Regions from separate parts of the Buttiauxella sp. genome, predicted to be linked through region 1. Evidence: predicted binding sites of a transcription regulator. Region 1 holds the regulator's gene; each other region holds the start of a gene.
What was found. Region 1 encodes CRP, which controls carbon source genes, mostly activating them, when cyclic AMP is high. Its sites were predicted from a motif close to ATGTGANNNNNNTCACAT; they were not measured.

Region 1 (7,314 bases):
CGTCGTGCGTTCGATGGACGATTATATCAATTACATCACGCCGCAATTTTCCCGCACCCATATCAACTTCCAGCGTGTGCCTACCGTTGATACATCTAACCCCTTTGCCGCGCGAGCCATCCCATCACTGGATGAAAGCTTTGTAGTGATTCATTTCCGTGGGCTGGATAACATCGATTTCCCGTACCTGCTCGCTATGTTGCAAGGCTCATTCATTTCCCACATCAATACATTAGTGGTGCCGGGCGGCAAGATGGGGCTGGCAATGGAATTGATCATGACGCCACTGGTTAAGCGTCTTGCAGAAGGGCGAAACATCAATCAGGGCGGATAGCTCCCGCCCTTTTGACGCACATTAGCCTTCGATCACTTCATAGCTGTGAGTAATGTTCACAGCTTTTTCCAGCATCAGAGCAACAGAACAATACTTCTCAGCAGATAAATCCACTGCGCGGGAAACCGCGTTATCTTTAAGCTCTTTGCCTGTCACGATGAAATGCAGGTTAATGGTGGTAAAAAGACGAGGTGCTTCTTCGCGGCGCTCAGAGGTGAGTTTTACTTCACAATCCGTCACGTTGTAGCGACCTTTTTGCAAGATAGAAACCACGTCGATGGCACTACAACCACCCGCAGCCATCAGAACCATTTCCATCGGACTGGGTGCTTTATCGCCAGAATTACCATCCATCAAAATCTGGTGTCCAGAAGCGGACTCCCCAAGGAAGGTTAACCCTTCAACCCACTTCACTCGTGCCTGCATGTGACTTCTCCAGTTGAAAAAAACCCTTTCAGAGTACGCGGATGCAGCAAAACTGGCAACGGAAGGCGACCTGCGTCATGCTGAAACGAGACAATAGGAGACACTTGTCAAAAGCTATGCTAAAACAATCCAGATGCTACATCGCGATACATTGACGTAATGCATGTATGCAGAGGACGTCACTAATTACAGGCAGCAAGAATGACTTGCATGCCATCTCCCCAAGGTGGGGAATATTCTAATACTTGCAACGCCAGACAGGATGTTTAGCGTCTTGTCGTTGGTAGCTAGTTATAAACAGAGGATAACCGCGCATGGTGCTTGGCAAACCGCAAACAGACCCAACTCTCGAATGGTTCTTGTCCCATTGCCATATTCATAAGTATCCATCGAAGAGCACACTGATTCACCAGGGTGAAAAAGCTGAGACGCTGTACTACATCGTCAAGGGCTCTGTGGCTGTTCTGATTAAAGATGAAGAGGGCAAGGAAATGATCCTCTCCTATCTGAATCAGGGCGATTTTATTGGTGAGTTAGGGCTGTTCGAAGAAGGCCAGGAACGTAGTGCCTGGGTCCGTGCTAAATCTGCCTGTGAAGTGGCTGAAATTTCCTATAAAAAATTCCGCCAGCTTATTCAGGTCAACCCAGACATTCTGATGCGCCTGTCTTCCCAGATGGCTCGTCGTCTGCAAGTTACATCTGAGAAAGTCGGTAACCTGGCATTCCTGGATGTAACAGGTCGCATTGCACAGACGCTACTGAATCTGGCGAAACAACCTGATGCAATGACCCACCCAGACGGCATGCAGATTAAAATTACTCGTCAGGAAATCGGTCAGATCGTGGGTTGCTCTCGCGAAACTGTTGGTCGTATCTTGAAAATGCTGGAAGATCAAAACCTGATCTCCGCTCACGGTAAAACGATCGTCGTTTACGGCACTCGTTAATCTCCGTCCTAAAAAATGGCGTGTTGCTTCATGACACGCCTTTTTTGTCTCTACACTTCCCTCACTTGCTCTAAATAGTTCATGTTGCAGGTAGGCGGTAAGCTCAGGAATCCCAGGAGCTTACTAAAGTAAGTGACTGGGATGACTGAGTGCAACCAACAACCCAGCAACTTGAACCATGACGAGCAAATGTGGCGCCGACTGATCTACCACCCCGAAGTTAACTACGCATTACGGCAAACGCTGGTGCTGTGCCTTCCTGTGGGAGTAGGTCTACTGTTAGGAAATTTGCAGTTAGGCCTGCTTTTCTCGTTAGTGCCTGCCTGTTGCAACATAGCCGGTCTGGATACTCCCCATAAGCGCTTCTTCAAACGCCTGATTATTGGCGGCTCCCTGTTTGCTGTCAGCAGTTTAATCATGCAGCTTTTGCTGCTCTACACCGACGTGCCTTTGCCGCTTATTCTCATGGTCATGGCGCTAATGCTAGGCGTGACCGCTGAAATCAGCTCGCTGCACGCTCGTTTGCTTCCTGCCTCGCTGATTGCAGCTATCTTCACGCTCAGCATGGCTGGCAACATGCCTATCTGGAAACCGATGGCGTTGTATGTCTCCGGTACGATTTGGTACGGGGTGTTTAACTGGTTTTGGTTCTGGATGTGGCGTGAGCAGCCGTTGCGCGAATCGTTAAGTCTGCTCTATCGCCAGTTAGCAGATTACTGTGAAGCCAAGTACGGCATGCTGACCCAGCACGCGGATCCGGAAACCACGCTCCCGCCGCTACTGGCCCGCCAGCAAAAAGCCGTCGACTTAATCACCGTCTGCTACCAACAGCTGCACATGCTGGCAGCGAATCAGCAGAACGGTTACAAGCATCTTTTGCGCTCCTTTCAGGTCGCATTAGATCTCCAGGAGCACATTTCCGTCAGTTTGCACCAACCTGCCGAGGTGCAAAAACTTGTCGCACAAAGCCATGCGGAAGCGGTCATCCGCTGGAATGCGCAAACTATTGCGGCCCGTTTGCGCGTTCTGGCCGATGACATTCTTTACCATCGTTATCCGCAGCGATTTTCGATGGAGAAGCAAATTGAAGCCCTCGAGAAAATCGCTCGCCAGAATCCAGATAATCCAGTCGGACAATTTTGTCATTATCACTTTAGCCGTATCGCGCGCGTTTTACGCACCCAACGCCCACTGTATATCCGCGATTTAATGGAAGACCGCCAGCGCCGCTTACCGGTGTGGGCAGCACTGAAAAGCTATTTGTCGTTGAAATCCGCAGCCCTGCGCAATGCCTCACGCTTAGGCGTGATGTTAACTATCGCCAGTCTGTTTGGGGCGTTTTTACATCTGCCGAAACCTTACTGGATTTTAATGACGGTGATGTTTGTGACGCAAAACGGCTACGGTGCCACGCGGGTTCGTATTCTGCACCGTTCGGCAGGGACTATTGCTGGGCTGGCAATTGCGGGTATCGCTCTGCATTTCCACTTCCCGCAAGATATTGCCCTGGGCGCGATGCTGGTCATTACACTCGTCAGCTATTTGTTTATTCGTCAGAGTTACGGCTGGGCGACGATTGGTTTCACCGTGACCGCGGTTTATACCCTGCAACTATTAACGCTCAGTGCCGAGCAGTTTATCGTTCCGCGCCTGATAGATACCCTGCTGGGCTGTCTGATTGCCTTCGGTGGCATGGTATGGCTATGGCCACAATGGCAAAGTGGCTTGCTGCGCCAGAACGCCCACGACGCACTGGAGACAGACCAGGAGGCCATTCGCCTGATCCTGAGCAGCGACCCTGAACCCACGCCTTTGGCCTGGCAACGTATGAAGGTCAACCAGGCCCATAATGCTCTGTTTAACTCACTGAATCAGGCGATGCAGGAACCGGGCTTCAACTCGCATTATCTGGCAGACATGAAACTGTGGGTGACGCACAGTCAGTTTATCGTCGAACACATCAATGCGATGACGACACTGGCGCGCGAGCACAACATGCTGACTCCAGACTTAGCCCAGCATTATTTGCAGTCATGTGAAATTGCGTTGCAACGGTGCCAGCAGCGGCTTCAATACGATGGGCCGGGTGAAACGAACGACGCGAATATTCTCGATCCGCTGGAAGGGCTTCCAACTGGACCGTTGAGCACGATGGAACAACATTTACAGCGGATTTTGGGCCACCTCAGCACCATGCACACCATTTCTTCGGTGGCATGGCGTCAGCGCCCACATCATGGTATCTGGCTGAACCGCTTACGGCACGCACAGAGCAAATAGACTCCGCGTCATCCATCGTTTTTTGCTGGATGACGCGGGCGCTTACACGCCCTGAACGACTTTCGCCACAGCTTTAGCAAAGCGCGTCATACCTTCTTTAATATCTACATTTTCAACAATCAAAGCTGGCGCAAAGCGCATGACATCAGGACCGGCATTCAAAACCATCACGCCTTCCTGAGCAGCCGCATAAAGGAATTCACGCGCACGCCCTTTGTATTGCGGTTTCAGCTCTGCACCAATTAACAATCCCATGCCGCGAATATCGCTAAATACGTCGAACTGCTCATCGATTTGCTGCAAATGCTTCACGAACTGCTGACGCTTTTCCGTTACACCATTCAACACATCAGGCGTATTGATGATATCAAACGCGGCACCCGCAACAGCACATGCCAGCGGATTCCCGCCATAGGTTGAACCGTGTGTACCCACATGGAATGCCGAGGCTATTTCCTGAGTCGTCAGCATGACACTCACCGGGAAACCGCCACCCAACGCTTTAGCGCTGGTCAAAATATCTGGTGTCACGCCGTAATGCATATAGGCAAACAGCTCGCCGATACGCCCCATGCCACACTGCACTTCATCGAAAACTAACAGAGCTTTGTGCTCGTCACACAACTCGCGTAAACCTTGCAGGAATTCTGGCGTCGCCGCCGTGACCCCTCCCTCGCCCTGAATCGGCTCAACCACCACCGCGCAGGTGTGATCGTCCATCACCGCTTTCACAGCATGCAAATCGTTAAACGGGACATGGATAATGTCTGCGGGTTTCGGTCCAAAACCATCGGAATATTTCGGCTGGCCACCAACAGAAACCGTGAACAGCGAACGACCATGGAAGGCATTATGGAACGCGATAATTTTGGTTTTGTACGGGCTATGGCGGGTGGATGCGTAATAACGTGCCAGTTTAAAGGCGGTTTCGTTGGCCTCGGTGCCGGAGTTCATAAACAGCACGCGTTCAGCAAAAGTGGCATCAATCAGCTTACGTCCAAGGCGCAGCGCAGGTTCGTTGGTGAAAACATTACTGGTATGCCATAGCGTTTCGCCCTGGCTTTTTAACGCTTCCACTAATGCCGGGTGGCAGTGGCCCAACGCCGTAACTGCGATCCCACCTGCGAAATCAACATACTCTTTCCCTTGCTGATCCCAGATGCGGCTTCCCTGGCCTTTTACCGGGATAAATTCTGCCGGTGCATAAATCGGCAAAATAACTTCATCGAAAGTTGCCCGGGTAATTGCTGATTGTTCAGTTGCCATTTATTGCCATCCCATTTTTACGCAAGAACAGACATGAAAATATAATCATGAAATATGCATAAAAAATCATTTATTGGCAATAAGAAATCAACGCTTAAGGAAATTGGCTAACAGCTGATGTCCCTGCTCACTGAGAATGCTTTCCGGATGAAACTGCACCCCTTCCAACGCCAGCTCACGATGGCGGATGCCCATAATCTCTTGCTTATCTGTCCATGCCGTCACTTCAAAGCAGGCAGGTAGCGTGGGCGGGTCGATAACCAAAGAGTGATAACGCGTCACGGTCAGAGGGTTGTTCAGCCCGCTAAAAACACCACTGTTGTTATGGGTAATCGCGGATGTTTTACCGTGCATCACTTTTTCAGCACGGACAATTGTTGCCCCAAATGCCTGGGCAATAGCCTGATGGCCAAGGCAAACGCCAAGGATTGGTAACTTTCCGGCGAAGTGAGTAACCGCTGCGAGGGAAATGCCTGCTTCGCCAGGCGTGCAGGGGCCGGGAGAGATCACCAGTTTTTCTGGTGCCAACGCGCTGATTTCAGAAAGGGTCAGCTCATCGTTACGTTTCACCACTACTTCCGCGCCTAATTCGCAAAAGTACTGATAAAGGTTCCAGGTGAATGAGTCGTAATTGTCGATAAGCAGTAGCATCGCGGCTCCGGGGTAAAAAAGAACCGCGCTATTCTATTCGCTTTCGCACGCTTCGCTCACCACTTTAGTGAAAATCTCCGTAAGCGGAGCCAGATCACCCAACGCTCCCGCCTGATTCGCCGCTTGCCACTCTTCAGGCACGACGTCACGCCAGTCCAGTACATATCCGGCATGAATCGCCAGTTGTTCGAAGAACACACGTTGTGCGCGACCGCTGCCCACAAAGAACGGATGAAGTACGTTAATTTCACAGTAGTAATGTGCCAGGCGCTTAACGAACTCTTCTCTGGCAAGCCCGCCCAGATAATGCTCGTCTTCCAAATCCTGCATCAGGTCGTTGCCTTCATTTTCGATGTACTCGAAATGACAGAAACGTGTTTCCCCTTTGGAAATATCAACATCACGTAGCTCGCCCGCCCAGTCGAAAACATCCTGAAAAAGCTGCTGATGGATGGCACACATCCAGGGTAATCCGCGATGCAGCGGGCCAAGTTCAATCGTCTCTACGCGCTGCGCGATAGTCTCATCTTGTGCATGAGGCTCAAGAATATCCAGCCGATTACTGGCCTGAAATGAGCGGCTTCGCTGTTGTTGCCACAGGCGGGACTTTTGTTTGTCGGTAAGTTTCTTTGCCATGGTGCCTCCCTAACATGACCCTTTCTTGCCACAAGTATAAGCAGCAATCGGTGGAAGTGCAGGAAGGTGGAGATTGCGCAGGTAGAAACTACCCGCGCAGGAATATTTTACGGCAGGACTTTTGCAGAGAGGATAACTACAGGTTTTGACGGAACATTTTGGTATGGACCGACATCATGCGTCTGTACTTGAGAGATCTTATCAGCAACTTCCATCCCTTTCACAACTTTACCAAATACCGCGTAACCAAAGTCGCGCTGGCCGTGATCGAGGAAAGCATTGTCTGCCACATTGAGGAAGAACTGGCTGGTTGCACTGTCTTTGTCAGCAGTACGTGCCATGGAAATGGTACCGCGTGTATTACGCAAACCGTTATCAGCTTCGTTTTTAATTGGCGGATTAGGCTGCTTCTGATTCATATCAGCAGTGAATCCGCCACCCTGGAGCATGAAGCCTGGGATCACGCGATGGAAAATGGTGTTGTTGTAGAAACCGCTGTTAACGTAATCCACAAAGTTTTTCACTGAAACTGGGGCTTTTTGGCTGTTTAACTCAAGCTCAATTTCACCCGCTGAAGTGGTCAGCAGGACGTGTGGGTCACCTTTAGCAGCTAGCGCAGCAGGAGATAGCGCGGTAAGAGCAAACACCGTTGCTACGGCCGCCAGAGTCGATTTGAGCATGAATAATTCCTTACGAAGGCAGTGAATGAAGCAAGTTGCTAGATTGTAAAGACGTGCTCAACTCTGCGCCAGCCATTTACTGTTTTTTACTTTC
Region 2 (7,314 bases), on a different contig from region 1:
CCAAATAATTCGACGAATCTCGCAAACTGGCACGCCAGTTCGTGCTCAATTTCTGCCAGGGGTAATGCGTTTTCTTCAGCGCGTTGCCAAATCCATTTCCCCAATTCTCCCTGCTCATCCGTCAGCCCCGGCATCGCAGATAGCGGGCGCCCTAGCGTCAGCACAAAGTGCATACCCATCGCCAGACCTGGATGTTTAGCACTTAGCGCAACGGCATGTTCAATTCCCTGAGCGTTAACCATTGCGGTGGTCGATGTCACAACACCGTTGATGAAGGCATCGATAATTCCGTAATTTTGCGCTTTGCAAAGCCCAAAATCGTCCGCGTTAACAATTAATAACTTATCCATTGTCGCCTCGCGAGGTTGCCTTCCCTTTGCAGGGAAGGCTTCCGGTTATTTAAGAGCAGCGATAGCCTGCGCAAAGTTCGGCAGATTTGCTTCGTGTGCGAGCAGCATGTCGCGGGCAATTTTCTCAGCATCTTTGTCTGAATGAATCAGCGGACTTAAGTTAAGCGCCAGCAGAACATCGTTAAAGTTACCGCTCAGAGCCGCTTCACTTGCCGCCACCTCAAAGCCTTTAATGGTGTAAATCAGACCCAGCACTTTTTCGTCAAAGTGCGTAATGCGCGGAGTTGGCGTTGCGCCATCGCGACCGATAGTACAGGTCATCTCAACCGCCCAGTCTGCCGGAATATTATCTACATGACCATGATGCGGCACGTTAACGTAATGCTCGCTTTGCTTATCGTTGTAGATGTCGCTTATCACTTCACACGCCGCGTCAGAATAGTAAGCACCGCCACGCAGTTCCAGCTCTTTTGGTTTCACGTTCAGAGCGGGATCTTTGTAAAGCTCGAACAGTTGCTTCTCAACTTTCTGAACAACCGTTGCACGAGCACCGCCTTTATAGAACTCGCCCATTTCGATAGCCAGCATCTCTTTTTGCTTGAAGTAGTACAGCAAGTAAGAGCATGGCAGCAGACGCAGGGAACGAATCAGGCCTTCGCTAAATGGCAGATCAAAGATGTTTTTCACTGAATTCGCGGTCAGCGTACCGGAGGCCACGCCATCAAGCAGCTCGTCGAAACGAGAGGTTCCGTTAACAATGACATCTTTGATGAACACCATGTGGTTCAGGCCGAACAGGTCGATGTTCAGTTCATCAACAGGTGTCAGTTTCAGCACATCTTTGATGAACATTTTCATGCCCACGGGGATGTTGCACACGCCGATAAATTTCTTGAAATCCGTGTGGCGGTAAACCGCTTCGGTCACCATACCGGCTGGGTTGGTGAAGTTAATCACCCACGCTTCAGGGCAGATCTCTTTCACATCATTAATAATGTCGAAAATAACTGGAATGGTACGCAAGCCTTTAAACAAACCGCCTGCGCCGTTGGTTTCCTGGCCTAAATAACCGTAACCGAGTGGGATGCGTTCATCAAGTTCACGGGCTTTCAGTTGGCCAACACGTAATTGCGTGGTGACAAAGTCGGCATCGACCAGCGCTTCGCGACGATTCAGGGTTTTGTACAACGCAATTGGCACACCGGCGCGCTCAATCATACGTAAGCAAAGATCGAAGATAATATCTTGCTTCTCTTTTCCAGCTTCAACATCAACCAGCCATAATTCAGTGATCGGCAATTCTTCGTAACGTTTAATAAAACCTTCGAGTAATTCAGGGGTATAGCTACTACCACCACCGATTGTGACGACTTTCAATTTTTTACTCATGAGGACTCCGCTAGTACTTTCGCTCGATATAATTGAGATCTATAGATGTATTATTGAGGATTATATTTAACCCTCACTAATATATTTACAGGATATTAAATTGATTACTTAATGCTGTATAATTGCTTCCGATAATGCTGCGGCGTAAAAGAAGTTAACTTTTTAAAGTTTTTAATAAACATACTGGCACTGCTGTAACCGGACTCGAAAGCAATATCGGTGACAGAATAGTTGGTGATCTCCAGTTGTTTCTTGGCGAAATCAATTCTTATTTCATTGATAATTTGCATCGGCGTTTTGCCGTAATGGCGTTGTGTGGCGCGGGTTAAATACTCTTGCGACTTACCGGACAACTCCACCATGTTGACTAATGCTTTATCACCAAACATTGATTTGCCATGCATCTGCTCAACGGTATTTTTCAGCCAGACGGGAATATCTCCCCCAGACTCTGATTCCTTATGATGGCGAAGACGATTCACAATGTAAAAAGTCACCATTTCAAGGAACTCACTAAACTCACCCTGACGGAAGTTTAATGATGCAGTCACAGATTCAATATAAGCCAGAAACTCATTCTTAATTTGATAAACCTGTGAAGCAATAAAACACGCTGGGAATAAAGGTAAATAATGCTGCTCAAAAAAAGCCTTGCTGATACCGACATTCAGGATCCGTGTTGCACCAAAATCATAAAAACTTTGATGGTAGGAACCGAGTGGAATGAAAACAAAACTCCCTCTTTCCAGCAGCACACGTTTACCGTTTATTTCCTGATAATAACGTCCTGTTAGCACCACCGTGAATTCATAATAATCATGTTGGTGTAGCCCGGAGACACTTTCAACTTTATTGTGGATGAACATGTGGAAATGTTGACCATCAAAAAGTTGACTCTCACGTGCGGTATTAATTTCCATACTGATTACCGGTGGCTGCATAAGGGACTCCAACTTATTTTATTTTTTCGTGAAGCTCAATAAGTTCTGTGACCAACTCACGCGCCAGCATCGAGGTCATCAGGTGGTCCTGGGCATGAACCAGCACCAGACTCACTTTAGTTTTGCCTTCGCCCTGGTCACCTTCAATCAGTTTGGTTTGCACCAGGTGGGCTTCGTTCAGTGCTTCACGAGACTGCCCCATCAACTCCCAGGCTTTTTCAAAATCACCCGTTTTTGCGATTTTCAGTGCTGCGTACGCCAGGCTGCGCGCCTGACCTGAGTTGATGATTAAACCCATTACCACTTCTTCAAGATCGTTAGTATCGACTTCGTTATCGACTACGTTTTCTAAATCAAACATCAAATTCTCTCCCGGTAAATTTAAAGTGGTTGGGGACAGGGGGCCATCCCCAACCAAAACTGCTTCCCTTCATACTTCAAGCCGCATCTGCGTTGGCTTCCTGCAACTCGAATTATTTTAGGTATGAACTTAAGATTAGAATTTCAGTGCGTTAGCAATATCTTCTTCACTTTCTTCTTCTTCAATAACCGCCTGCGCTTTGTTAGACAGGATAACGAACGGTATGTAGACACATGTCGCGACACCGAGGTTAAACAGAGCCACTAACAACGCTGCGATACTGCCGTTACTGTTGAAGAAGGCGCCCAAACCGGTAGGCATGGTCCACGGCGCGAGGTTGGTGACCGGTGGAATAATGCCCAGAGAATAAGCCGCAAGCGTAATCGCTGCCAGAATCGGTTGAACCAGCACAAACGGGATAAACATAACCGGGTTCATGATGATTGGCAGACCGAACAGGATGGGTTCGTTAATCTGGAAGATGCCTGATGGCAGTGCCAGTTTCGCCACCTGACGGTGATCTGCACGGCGGGACACCATGAAGATGGCGATAATCAGACCCAGTGTCGCACCTGAACCACCCAACAGGATGTAGGAGTCGAGCATTGGTTTCGCCCAGAAGTGGAACTGTTTGCCCGCATCAAGTGCCGCTTGCACTGAACCATACTGGTTATAAATAGCGATGTTTTCCAGCGCCCAAGGGGTCATGATGCCGTTGTCCAGCGCGGTCAGCGCCAGTGAACCATGCACACCGAAGAACCACAGCAGGGAGTTGAAAATCACGTACGCCCAGCCCACTACCGCACCCATCGATGCCAGCGGCGTAGAGATGGAATCCATAATGATCTGGTGGAAGTTGCTACCGTGATTGGCCAGCAACCAGGAAATAATCCCGAAAATAGACAGAATTAAAAAGCCTGGAATTAAGGCAGAGAAAGAACGTGATACCGACGTCGGTACACTGTCTGGCAAAGTAATAACCCAGTTGCGGCGGATAACAAATGTAAATAGCTCCGCGACCACCAGACCAATAACAATACCGGAAATAATATTCTGACCACCTAACCAATTAGCCCCTACCGCATAGGCTTCACCTACGCTATAGGGAGTAACAGTCATAAATGCCGCAACGGATAATAAACCGGCAGCAAGTGGGTCAACTTTACGTTCCTCAGCAAGCGCCATACCAATGAAAAAAGGAGCCATTAGCGACATAATACCCAATGTGCCGTTATACACATTGCCGCCAATGGCTTTTAACCCATTAAGGGTTTCAATGGTCGAGGGATCTAAGCGAATACCTAAGGAATAGAAAAAGGAACCGGCGCCAAAACTCAGAAAGACGTTATTGATTAATACGAACATGGCCCCGGCAAGGGTCAATGGCATTAATTTGATGAAACCATTTTTAATTGCGTTGACGTGCGGTTGCTTCCCAATTTTCACTGCGAAAGGAAGCAATATCTTCTCAAGTGAATCAATGACTTTACTCATTTGGAATTTCCTTTATTGCCGCAAGTGTCTTGCGGCCAGGTTGTGTAAGGTCGTTCTTTGACGGAAAAATAAAACAAAATAAAATCTATATACCCAAATAATTCGAGTTGTAGGAAGGCGAGCGGCCAACGTATCTACAACTTGAAGTATGACGGGTATAAATTAACTGTTTGCTGCTGCTTTCTTGATCGATGCGACGGCTGCTTTAAGCACGCCTAACCCATCAATTTTGCCGTACATGGCGGAATCAATAACTTCAACTGTCTTACCCGGTAATACTTTTTGAATTTCTGGCAGCATATAAGCGATTTGTGGTCCCAGTAATACCAAATCTGCATCCTTGCCCTTTTCCGCCGCCAGAGTTTCAGGCCAGGCTTCAATCACAACCGGTACTTCATACTTCTCTGCCTGCGCCTTCATTTTCGATACGAGTAATGAAGTGGACATACCGGCAGAACAAAATAGGTAGATACGTTTTTTAGTCATATTAGTTTCCTCACGTTGCTATAGCCTGCATGTCGGATGTCAACACAACCCACACCTGCAAAAGCGAATTTTTGGTCAGTTATGATTGTTTCTGGTTGGGAGAAGTATACGGCAACAATCTGGCGGGGAATAATTTTGCGGAGCTGATAATTGTCTCTCCTTGACCATCCGTTTTGATACCCTTCACATTTTGGGTAAATAATTCGCGCAAAGAAAAAAGCCCAAACAGAGTTTGGGCTTTATGAATCTATCACACCAGGGTTCAGTCGTAGGCATTCAAGGTGCGCTGGCAAAGGGCTGAGCGCACACAATCTTGTTTACCAAATCGTACGACACCTATCATCTCATCTTCTTCAAAACGTGCCAGAGCATCACTCAGGCCGGACTGAACACCTCTTGGCAAATCACATTGTGTGATATCGCCATTGACGATGACCGTCACGTTTTCCCCAAGGCGGGTTAAGAACATCTTCATTTGCGCGCTCGTGACGTTCTGCGCCTCATCAAGAATAACCACCGCATTTTCGAAGGTACGTCCGCGCATATAGGCGAACGGCGCGATTTCTACCTTACCGATTTCGGGACGCAGGCAGTACTGCATGAAAGACGACCCTAAACGTCGCACCAGGATGTCATAAACCGGGCGGAAATAAGGGGCGAATTTTTCCGAAATATCCCCGGGTAAGAAGCCGAGATCTTCGTCAGCTTGCAGGACCGGGCGTGTAACAATTATCCTGTCGACATCCTTATGTATCAGGGCCTCAGCAGCTTTCGCCGCGCTGATATACGTCTTGCCGCAACCTGCTTCGCCCGTAGCGAAGATAAGCTGCTTTTTCTCGATGGCATTAAGATAGTGCTGTTGAGCCTCATTTCGCGCAGCTATTGGTGAATTATCACGGCAATCCCTGGCCATGCCGATAGATTCAACGCCGCTCATCTGCACAAGCGTGGTGACCGATTCCTCTTCACGTTGCTTGTGGCTACGTGAATCCCGTCTCAGCACACGTTTTGCTTCGCGACGAGCTTTGATCACTGCTTTCTGTCTTCCCATGGATGGCACCTTACAGTTGGTTTCATTTCCCGCGTCACTTTCGGGTACGCGATTATGCTCACTAACGGATGAGGTTTGGCTTCCTTGTAAGCCATAAACTGCCGGTTGAGAGGATGCACCAGTTAGACGAACTACGCCGCTTAGCGCATCGTTGACACTCTGAGTTTTTAAGGAGTTTGGGTTTTTAGCGGTGAAGATAGCGAAGCCGGAGGAGAGGCCTCCGCGCTGGATGGTGCGGGTAAGATGTTTGTTTAATCGTCCAGTACAGGACCCTACCATTCGCGATCTCCAATGTGATTAAATTTCACAGCCGGGAACTACCGCTCGTGCTTTAAGTACATCAAATTTTATCTAAAATGCAACACTTATTTTACTTTAATTCAACATTCGCGTTTCGTCACGCGTGAGTCATGTTTATGACACAGAAATATTACAGTTTTATATCAAGGGTATAGTCATATATAAATTGAATGAATAATAGACAGGCAAATTGTTAGCAAATGAAAAATTAGCAGGGGAAGGAATCGCCCTCACCCCGGCCCTCTCCCCCAGGAGAGGGAGAAGACCAGACAGTCCCTTCTCCCTCAGGAGAGGGAGAAGACCAGACAGTCCCTTCTCCCTCAGGAAAAGGAGAAAACCAGACAGTCCCTTCTCCCTCAGGAAAAGGAGAAAACCGGCCAGTCCCTTCTCCCTCAGGGAGAAGGTTAGGATGAGGGTGGTTTCAACATCACCGAATCAGGCCTCAATCAACCCCTGCCCTAAATAATGCTGATTGTCTTTAACGCCAGGCAAAACAAAGAAATACCCGCCGCCAATCGGCTTCACATACTCTTCCAACGCCTCACCGTTAAGCCGTTGCTGCACGTCGAGGAAACCTTTCTCAAGGTCATGCTGGAAGCAGACAAACAACAGGCCCATATCTAACTGGCCAGATTTGGAAACGCCCAACGAATAGCTGTAACCCCGGCGCATCATGAGATTTGACTGGGTTTCTTTGGTTCGTGGATTTGCCAGACGAATATGGGCATCCAGCGCAATCACATTGCCATCGGGATCGGCGGTATAATCCGGTTCGTCGTGCTCGTTCTTCATTCCCAACGGCGCACCGCTGTGTTTGTCGCGGCCAAAAATGGTTTGCTGTTCTTTCAACGGCGTTCTGTCCCATGACTCAACATGGAACTGAATGATACGCACCGCTTTGTAACTGCCTCCCACCGCCCATGCAGGTTCCTGCTGGTTGCC
Region 3 (7,314 bases), on a different contig from region 1:
GCGCAAGTATTCTCATTGCAGTTTGAACCTTCATTCGCACCCTGGTACTGCAACGCGAAGCTCAGACCATCAACTTCACCAAAGAAGTTGTTGTTACGGTACGTTGCCACACCGTTTGCACGGCCAGTCATGAAGTTGTCAGTCCAGGTGTAGCTATCGCCACCGAACACGGGCAGCATATCGGTCCATGCTTCAATGTCGTACACCACGCCGTAGTTACGACCATAATCGAATGAACCATAATCGCCGTATTTCAAGCCTGCGAAGGCCAGACGAGTCCATGCCTGGTCTGAACTTCCTTCAACGTTATTTGCCATCATTTTGTATTCCCACTGACCATAACCAGTCAGTTCGGAATTAATCTGTGTTTCGCCTTTAAAACCGATTTGTGAGTAGGTGCCGTCACCGTCGTCGCCAGCATTATCAGAGAAGGTATGACGCGCATCGACCTTGCCGTACAAATCGATTTTATTGCCATCTTTATTATATATTTCAGCTGCGTTTGCAGCGCCCATTGCCAATAAAGCAGGGATCACCAATGCCAGTGCTGTTCTTTTCATTTATATATTCCTTTAAACCATAATTAATATGGATATGAATTGTATTAGACCCTCAATAACGCCATCAATCTTATTACAGCTAGTTCAATATTTTTATCAATTAACATGTAACTGTATTATTTCAAATAAGACAAATTGTTTCATGTGGATATTCATTTAATTGTCTGTATTTATTCATTATTCTTATTTTTTAAGACTTTTCTAATGTGTCGGGTGTATGCTTCTATATAAAGTAATGCACGAGTTTTATGTTTCAGTCTGTGCAATTATTTTCAGTGATTGATTGCAGCTGAATATATTGGTTAGTATCTATTAAATAATAAAGTTGATGGTTTGAGTTGTGACGATTTTTAATTAATGATGGCGACATACAATATTAATCCTCCCCGCGTAGTAAAAAAAACAGCCGAACGGTTGGAAAATAATCAAATGTAGTTCTATTGTTAACGCGATGAAAAACATCATTAAATCTTACAATTTTTAAGAAGAATCCTAATTAAAAACAGGCGCTTTAGACTGTTATAAAATAGCAAAAATGTGATAAAAATCACACAAGGGAGATGGGGCACCCATCACATCAACCAGCTAAGCAATTGAGAGACTTATGTCAGACGTTATGGACGCGAAACCAACCCGCACCCCGGGCGGGAAATTGGCACTGTGGTTGTTTTATGGGTTCTGCCTGTACACGGTTTGGGCTGTACTGCGTTATTTCTGGGTAGTGAGCAATGTCACTGGCGGGGATATGGGTTCGCTCAGTGGAAAACTTCTTGGCGCATTAATGGGTTTAATGGTGCTGGGGTCGGTTGCAGCATTATTGGGCGGCCTCGCCTGGTACACGCGCGCCAGAGAATAAATCGTGCCAAAGTAAGCTATTGTCAGTACGGAACTTGCTAATTTTGTGATCTTGTACTCATATTAAGTACCGGGTCCAGCTGCGAAGTAAGGAGTACGTATGCCGATAGCCCACTGGCAAGAGCGTTTCGAAGAATATTTGCACCACAACTGGTTGCAGGACGATAAAGCCCACGATGTGGCCCATTTCCGACGCGTATGGAAAACCGCGCAACACATAATGGAAACGACGGAAGCCGACCGGCTAGTGGTGCTCACCGCGTGTTATTTCCATGATATCGTCAATTTACCGAAGAATCATCCTGAGCGGCATCTCGCCTCCACACAGGCGGCGCAAGAAACACTGCGTATTCTTGATGCCCATTTCCCCGATTTCCCTCATCCGCTCTACGATGCGGTCGCTCATGCAGTGCGTGCGCACAGCTTCAGCGCGGCAATTGCTCCGCAAACCCTGGAAGCGAAAATTGTGCAAGATGCCGATCGCCTGGAATCCTTAGGCGCGATAGGGCTTGCGCGTGTGTTTTACACCTCAGGAGCGTTAGGCCGTCCATTGTTCGACAGTGAAGATCCGCTGGGGCGTGAACGTGAACTGGATGATGCTACTTACGCACTCGACCATTTCCAGAAAAAGCTTTTAAAACTCCCTGAAACCATGCAGACCGAGGCAGGGCGAAAACTGGCCTGGCACAATGCTGATTTTTTAGTGCATTACATGGCTAAACTGTGTGCCGAATTGAAAGGCGATTACTGCGATATCGATCGCAATGTCGTTGAGCAATTTACCTCCCAAAAACCATCCTCATAAAAATTTCTTTCTAAAACTAAAGGGATGCCCGCAGGCTTTGCGGGCTGTTCTGTTTTTCTCTGGGTCAAATCAGTGATAGAGTTGCACTCTATTTTCCCATATTTGGTTCATGATGAACGACTTCGACGCGATTGCCGAGCAACTCTCACAACAATCCCAACGCCTGCAACAACAGCAACTAGAAGAAGACTTCGCGTTAGTGAGCCGTATTCTGGAAATCTACGACCAGAAAACCGTGGCCCATCATTTGCGCCAGGTTAGCGGCGACTGGACGCGTGAATCGCTGAACCGCTGGTATAACCGTAAGTCATCACCTCGCACACTCACATCCGCCGAAAGCGCAATGCTGCAAAGCATGTTGCCTCCATTACCCGCACACCACGGGAAATACGCGTTTAAATTCGTCGATTTATTTGCCGGAATCGGCGGTATTCGTAGCGGGTTCGAAGCGATTGGTGGGCAATGTGTTTTCACCAGCGAGTGGAATAAATACGCGGTGCGCACCTATAAAGCTAACTGGTACTGTTCACCTGAAAATCATCAGTTCAATCAGGATATCCGTGATGTCACCCTGAGTAACCGCGATGATGTCAGCGATGAGCAAGCCACTGCGCATATTCAGGCCACCATGCCGGATCATGATGTGCTGTTGGCCGGATTCCCCTGCCAGCCGTTTTCCCTTGCGGGAGTGTCGAAGAAGAATGCACTGGGTCGTGCACACGGTTTTGCCTGTGAGACGCAGGGCACGCTGTTCTTCGATGTGGCGCGCATCATTGATGCGAAACGCCCGGCGATCTTTGTGCTGGAAAACGTGAAGAATTTAAAAAGCCACGATAAAGGCAATACCTTCCGTGTGATTATGGAAACCCTGGATAGCCTGGGTTATGACGTCTCGGATGCGGCAATTATGGGCGCAGGTGATCCTAAAATCATCGACGGCAAGAATTTCCTGCCTCAGCATCGCGAACGTATTGTGCTGGTGGGTTTCCGTCGTGACCTCAATCTGCATAAAGATTTCACGCTACGAAAACTGAGCGAATGTTATCCGCAACGTCGCCCAACGTTTGGTGAGTTACTGGAACCGACAGTAGACGCGAAATATATCCTCACGCCAACACTGTGGAAGTACCTCTACAATTACGCGAAAAAGCACCAGGCGAAGGGTAATGGATTTGGTTACGGTCTGGTTGACCCTACTAATCCATCGAGCGTGGCACGGACTTTATCCGCACGTTACTACAAAGACGGCGCTGAAATTCTGGTGGATCGCGGTTGGGATAAATCACTCGGAGAGGCCGATTTTGATGATGCGGGTAATCAGCTGCACCGCCCACGTCGTTTAACTCCGCGTGAATGCGCGCGTTTAATGGGTTTTGAAGCGGTGCAGGGGAGTGCGTTCCGTATCCCGGTATCAGATACTCAGGCTTACCGACAGTTTGGAAATTCAGTAGTGGTGCCCGCATTTGCTGCGGTGGCACGTTTACTGGAGTCAAAAATTGCCCAGGCTGTTGAAATACGAAAGTCTAAGAAACTCACTAACGCGAGTTGGTCGCATACTAAAAGCGCCTGAAGGCTAACGCCGTTAGTTTAAAAACGAGATTTCCGGGGCGACCACCGGGTTTGGCGTCCCTCCGGGAACCAAATCCCGGCATTTCCCCTAATTCATTGGCTTAGGTGAACGGTGTTAGCCTTCAGGCGCTTTTTTTGCGGATTTAAAAACGTCACATTTAAGTAAATGAACAAGCAACAGTTCAACACAATACAACGCGGATTAATTATTTCTCCAAACGGCATTGCCATTTATTATTTCTGCATTGCTCACTTCAACAAAATGTTAAGGAAACAAATATCACCTAATGGGTTACAGATTTAGAGAACAGTTGAATAATTATTATGCCAATTGCAATGCATGCCAGGCCTAGTAATGCCGGAGCGTCAAGTCGTTGTTTATAAATGAAGAAAGACATCACTGAAACAAGGAATATCCCCATTCCTGCCCATATTGCATAAGCAATACCTATATTCATTACTTTAACAACCTGGGAAAGCCCATAAAATGATATGGAATACCCTAAAACAACGATAACGCTGGGGATTAACTTAGTGAATCCATGTGAAGCTTTCATCATTGTGGTAGCAAGGGTTTCTGCCATGATCGCAACAGCAAGAATGATATAAGTTTTTAGCATAAAACCTTCTGTTTAATTAAAATCTGCAAATTATATTCATGAATAATCATGCTGTTTACAACGATTTAACTGAACCATGTTTAATATCTTACAAACTTGACTTTAAACTAATCATAAACTAAAGAAGTAAAATGGTTTGAATTATTGAAAATCGAACCGGATCCTATATAAATGACATTTTAAAAATGACTCTCCTATTATATAGATTTGCACAGGGCTTTATGTCAACCGGTGCTGTGAAGCGTTTTGATGGCTTTGTTCTATGCTTTAGTGCATCGCGCTAATACTATAACTTTGTATTCCGAGGTCAATGTGTCTTCAGTTCGATTCTTAATACCACTATTGCTATGGTGTGCGCTTTATTACTCGCTCGGGTACATCTCACTTTTTCTCGACGATCCTGCAAGCCGGGTCTCTTTCGTCTGGTTTCCGGCGGGTCTTGCCGTTAGTGCTTTCCTGCTGACTTCACGTCGTCACTGGCCCTGGTTATTCCTGGGTTTATTCCTCGCTCGAACCCTTCTTGATGTGACCATGCGGCATTCGCTTGAGACGTCACTGATTCATTCTTTGATCTCTTTAAGTAATGATTTTGCTATTGCCTGGTGTGTACGGCATTTCACGCGACCCAATGACATGCTGTATAGCCTGGTTATCTGGTTTTCTGCCACATTGATTACCAGCGCGATTGCGGCTGCCCTGGGTGTCGGCTGGGTCGCGCTGCGCCATGAGGTCAATTTTAATCAGACGCTGTGGATTTGGTGGTCTGCAAACGTCGTCGGCACCATACTGTTGACGACTATCGTGATGGGATTGTTCTGGCGGCAGCCGTCGTTTGTCCTTAAAAAAGGGCTGAGTGGCGCAGTGCTCTGGCTGCTTTTGTGCATTAGCGCAGTGTATGTTTTCCATCAGCCTGTTGGCGGCCCCCGGGGAGAAGCATTTCTCTTTAGCCTCGCCTGCATTCCAGTCATGATTATGATCGCTATACCGGTTTTGAGTGGCAATCAACTGGGCGCGCTCTCTTTTCTCAGTTTCTGCATCATCGTCATTTATTATTCCTGGCAACGTAATGGCCCGCTTTTTATCCCCGGGTTGCGCGAGGGCGAGCCACTGTTGCTGGCGCAGTGTTATCTTTCGGGGACGGCACTGCTGCTGAATTTTGTCTACCTGCTTAAGCACCATGTCACTCATGTTGTTTCTTCGTATTATCTCGACCCCAGAACCGGACGTTTGACCTGGGATAATTCAGCCACTGTTCTCAGCCAGCAGCTGGCTAAAATTGGTCATATCGACCAGCTTTTCTCGTTTATGTCACCTGACGATCAAAGCAAAATGCGTGAGCGATGGGAGGCGGTACAAAAAGGTGGCGTCATCAAGCAGCCTTTCCCGTTTCTACTCACCCTTTCACCATCAAAAAAGTTACCTCTTCACGAAACAAAACTGATTGCTCTACAGCAGCCAGATGGCGTGGTGCTTATTGGCTATTGGGCAGGGGAGTTTCAACAAAACGTTCCTGACCTGATCATTAAGGAGTCGTAATCGATGTTGCAGGTTGCACTTTTATTGATGGGCGTGGCTTTTGTCAGAAAATCGGCCCCGCTACTCGGGATAATCGGTCTGTTATGGGGCGGACTTGGGCTCTCTATTTTCATTGATGGTATGGAAGGCATGCGTTATTTCCCTTTCCATGTCTTTGGCATCCTTTTATTAATCGAAAGTCTGGTCACACTGATGCTGGCGGGTAATGCTAAAGGCGCGCAAAAACCCGTTTTCTATTTTAAAGGCTGCATATTTTGTTTTGTTGCGCTGCTCATTCTTTCCGGGCGCGAAAGCAGCAATCTGCTTCTGGCCATTCTGTTTGGTTTTGCCTTTTTCATTACCGGACTTTTTGTTATGGCTTCCGCCTGGGTAGTGCGATATGACGGTTGGCGTGGTGTTTTTCTCGGGGGCATGGCGCAGCTGGCATTTGCGATGTTTCTCTTTTTGCCTTATCCCACTAATCACCACGGCACTGTTTCACAGTTTCTTGGCGTGATAATGGTACTGGGCGGTATTCAATGTGTTCGGATTGCTATTCAGGCATTCCGGTTGCGTGAAGGGGGGAGCGTTTTCAATTTGATGGAACCCCGCAGACTTCTGCCGACAGCAGAATTTCCCCCTGAGTCTCAGTCTGAAAGCCCGTTGATTATCCACGTCTGGACACCTGAAGGCTCTTCAGAAAATTCACCGGTCCCGAGGCCCGTCATTAACCGTTATATCGCGGCGGTTGATGTGAATGGCGTTATTTCAACCGGGCACGCGGCGCTGGAAATGTCCCCTGATATTTATATCAGCCTGTATCCCGCGGTCGAAATCGATCGCTCGCCATCAGAGTTTTTCAACACACTTAAGGCGATTCAGGAAAATAACGTACCGGGTGAATTTCAGAAGAGTTACGCCAGTGAGGCTGCTGCCTGGTGCGATTCCGATCGTAAAATTATTTTTCATAACATTAATACGCAGGCATTACGGCGTTACTGGGAAAGCTATCGGGAAGTGAATACGTATAACCTGACCTGGCGTAACTGCTCCAGCAGCGTTGCCTGGGGCCTTGAGGCAGCGCTGGATGGCGTTCTCTCACATCGCGGTGGATGGCTTCATTTCATTCGCTTGTTTTTCATGCCTGAGCTGTGGATTGCTGCCCAACTGCGCAAACGCGCGACGACCATGGCCTGGACACCGGGTCTGATGCTGGATTATGCCCGTGCGCTGCACGCGCTGGTCAATCCGGTGCAGCATTCCTGGTTTCAGCGCTGGAAACAGCAGCTGGACAGGTCCCATTGATGGGGAAGTACATCGAGGAGATAACCGCGAAAGCCCCATGGTTGCCGGAGTATTCCCGGCTTTCCGCTATCGAGTGGCAGGACAG

Region 2: a site for CRP is predicted at 5,193-5,210, ahead of WBL83_RS03385 (PTS sugar transporter subunit IIB). Genes of this name have one in related genera too.
Region 3: a site for CRP is predicted at 1,096-1,113, ahead of drpB (cell division protein DrpB). Genes of this name have one in related genera too.

What each region holds. Positions count from the first base shown of each region.
Region 1 is NZ_JBAVHX010000017.1:14,669-21,982, forward strand. Features, by position in the region: gene WBL83_RS13355 (phosphoribulokinase) at 1-334, shown strand, start outside; gene WBL83_RS13360 (OsmC family protein) at 356-760, opposite strand; gene crp (cAMP-activated global transcriptional regulator CRP) at 1,075-1,707, shown strand; gene WBL83_RS13370 (YccS/YhfK family putative transporter) at 1,897-3,987, shown strand; gene argD (bifunctional acetylornithine/succinyldiaminopimelate transaminase) at 4,030-5,253, opposite strand; gene pabA (aminodeoxychorismate synthase component 2) at 5,341-5,904, opposite strand; gene WBL83_RS13385 (putative adenosine monophosphate-protein transferase Fic) at 5,938-6,540, opposite strand; gene ppiA (peptidylprolyl isomerase A) at 6,648-7,220, opposite strand.
Region 2 is NZ_JBAVHX010000004.1:623,818-631,131, forward strand. Features, by position in the region: gene chbG (chitin disaccharide deacetylase) at 1-350, opposite strand, end outside; gene WBL83_RS03365 (6-phospho-beta-glucosidase) at 396-1,739, opposite strand; gene chbR (transcriptional regulator ChbR) at 1,844-2,680, opposite strand; gene chbA (PTS N,N'-diacetylchitobiose transporter subunit IIA) at 2,694-3,041, opposite strand; gene chbC (PTS N,N'-diacetylchitobiose transporter subunit IIC) at 3,177-4,535, opposite strand; gene WBL83_RS03385 (PTS sugar transporter subunit IIB) at 4,698-5,021, opposite strand; gene phoH (phosphate starvation-inducible protein PhoH) at 5,284-6,072, opposite strand; gene efeB (iron uptake transporter deferrochelatase/peroxidase subunit) at 6,808-7,314, opposite strand, start outside.
Region 3 is NZ_JBAVHX010000031.1:14,722-22,035, forward strand. Features, by position in the region: gene ompC (porin OmpC) at 1-560, opposite strand, end outside; gene drpB (cell division protein DrpB) at 1,177-1,416, shown strand; gene WBL83_RS18330 (phosphohydrolase) at 1,516-2,220, shown strand; gene WBL83_RS18335 (DNA cytosine methyltransferase) at 2,333-3,790, shown strand; gene WBL83_RS18340 (DMT family transporter) at 4,074-4,409, opposite strand; gene WBL83_RS18345 (MASE1 domain-containing protein) at 4,722-5,945, shown strand; gene WBL83_RS18350 (HdeD family acid-resistance protein) at 5,949-7,229, shown strand; gene WBL83_RS18355 (DUF4105 domain-containing protein) at 7,229-7,314, shown strand, end outside.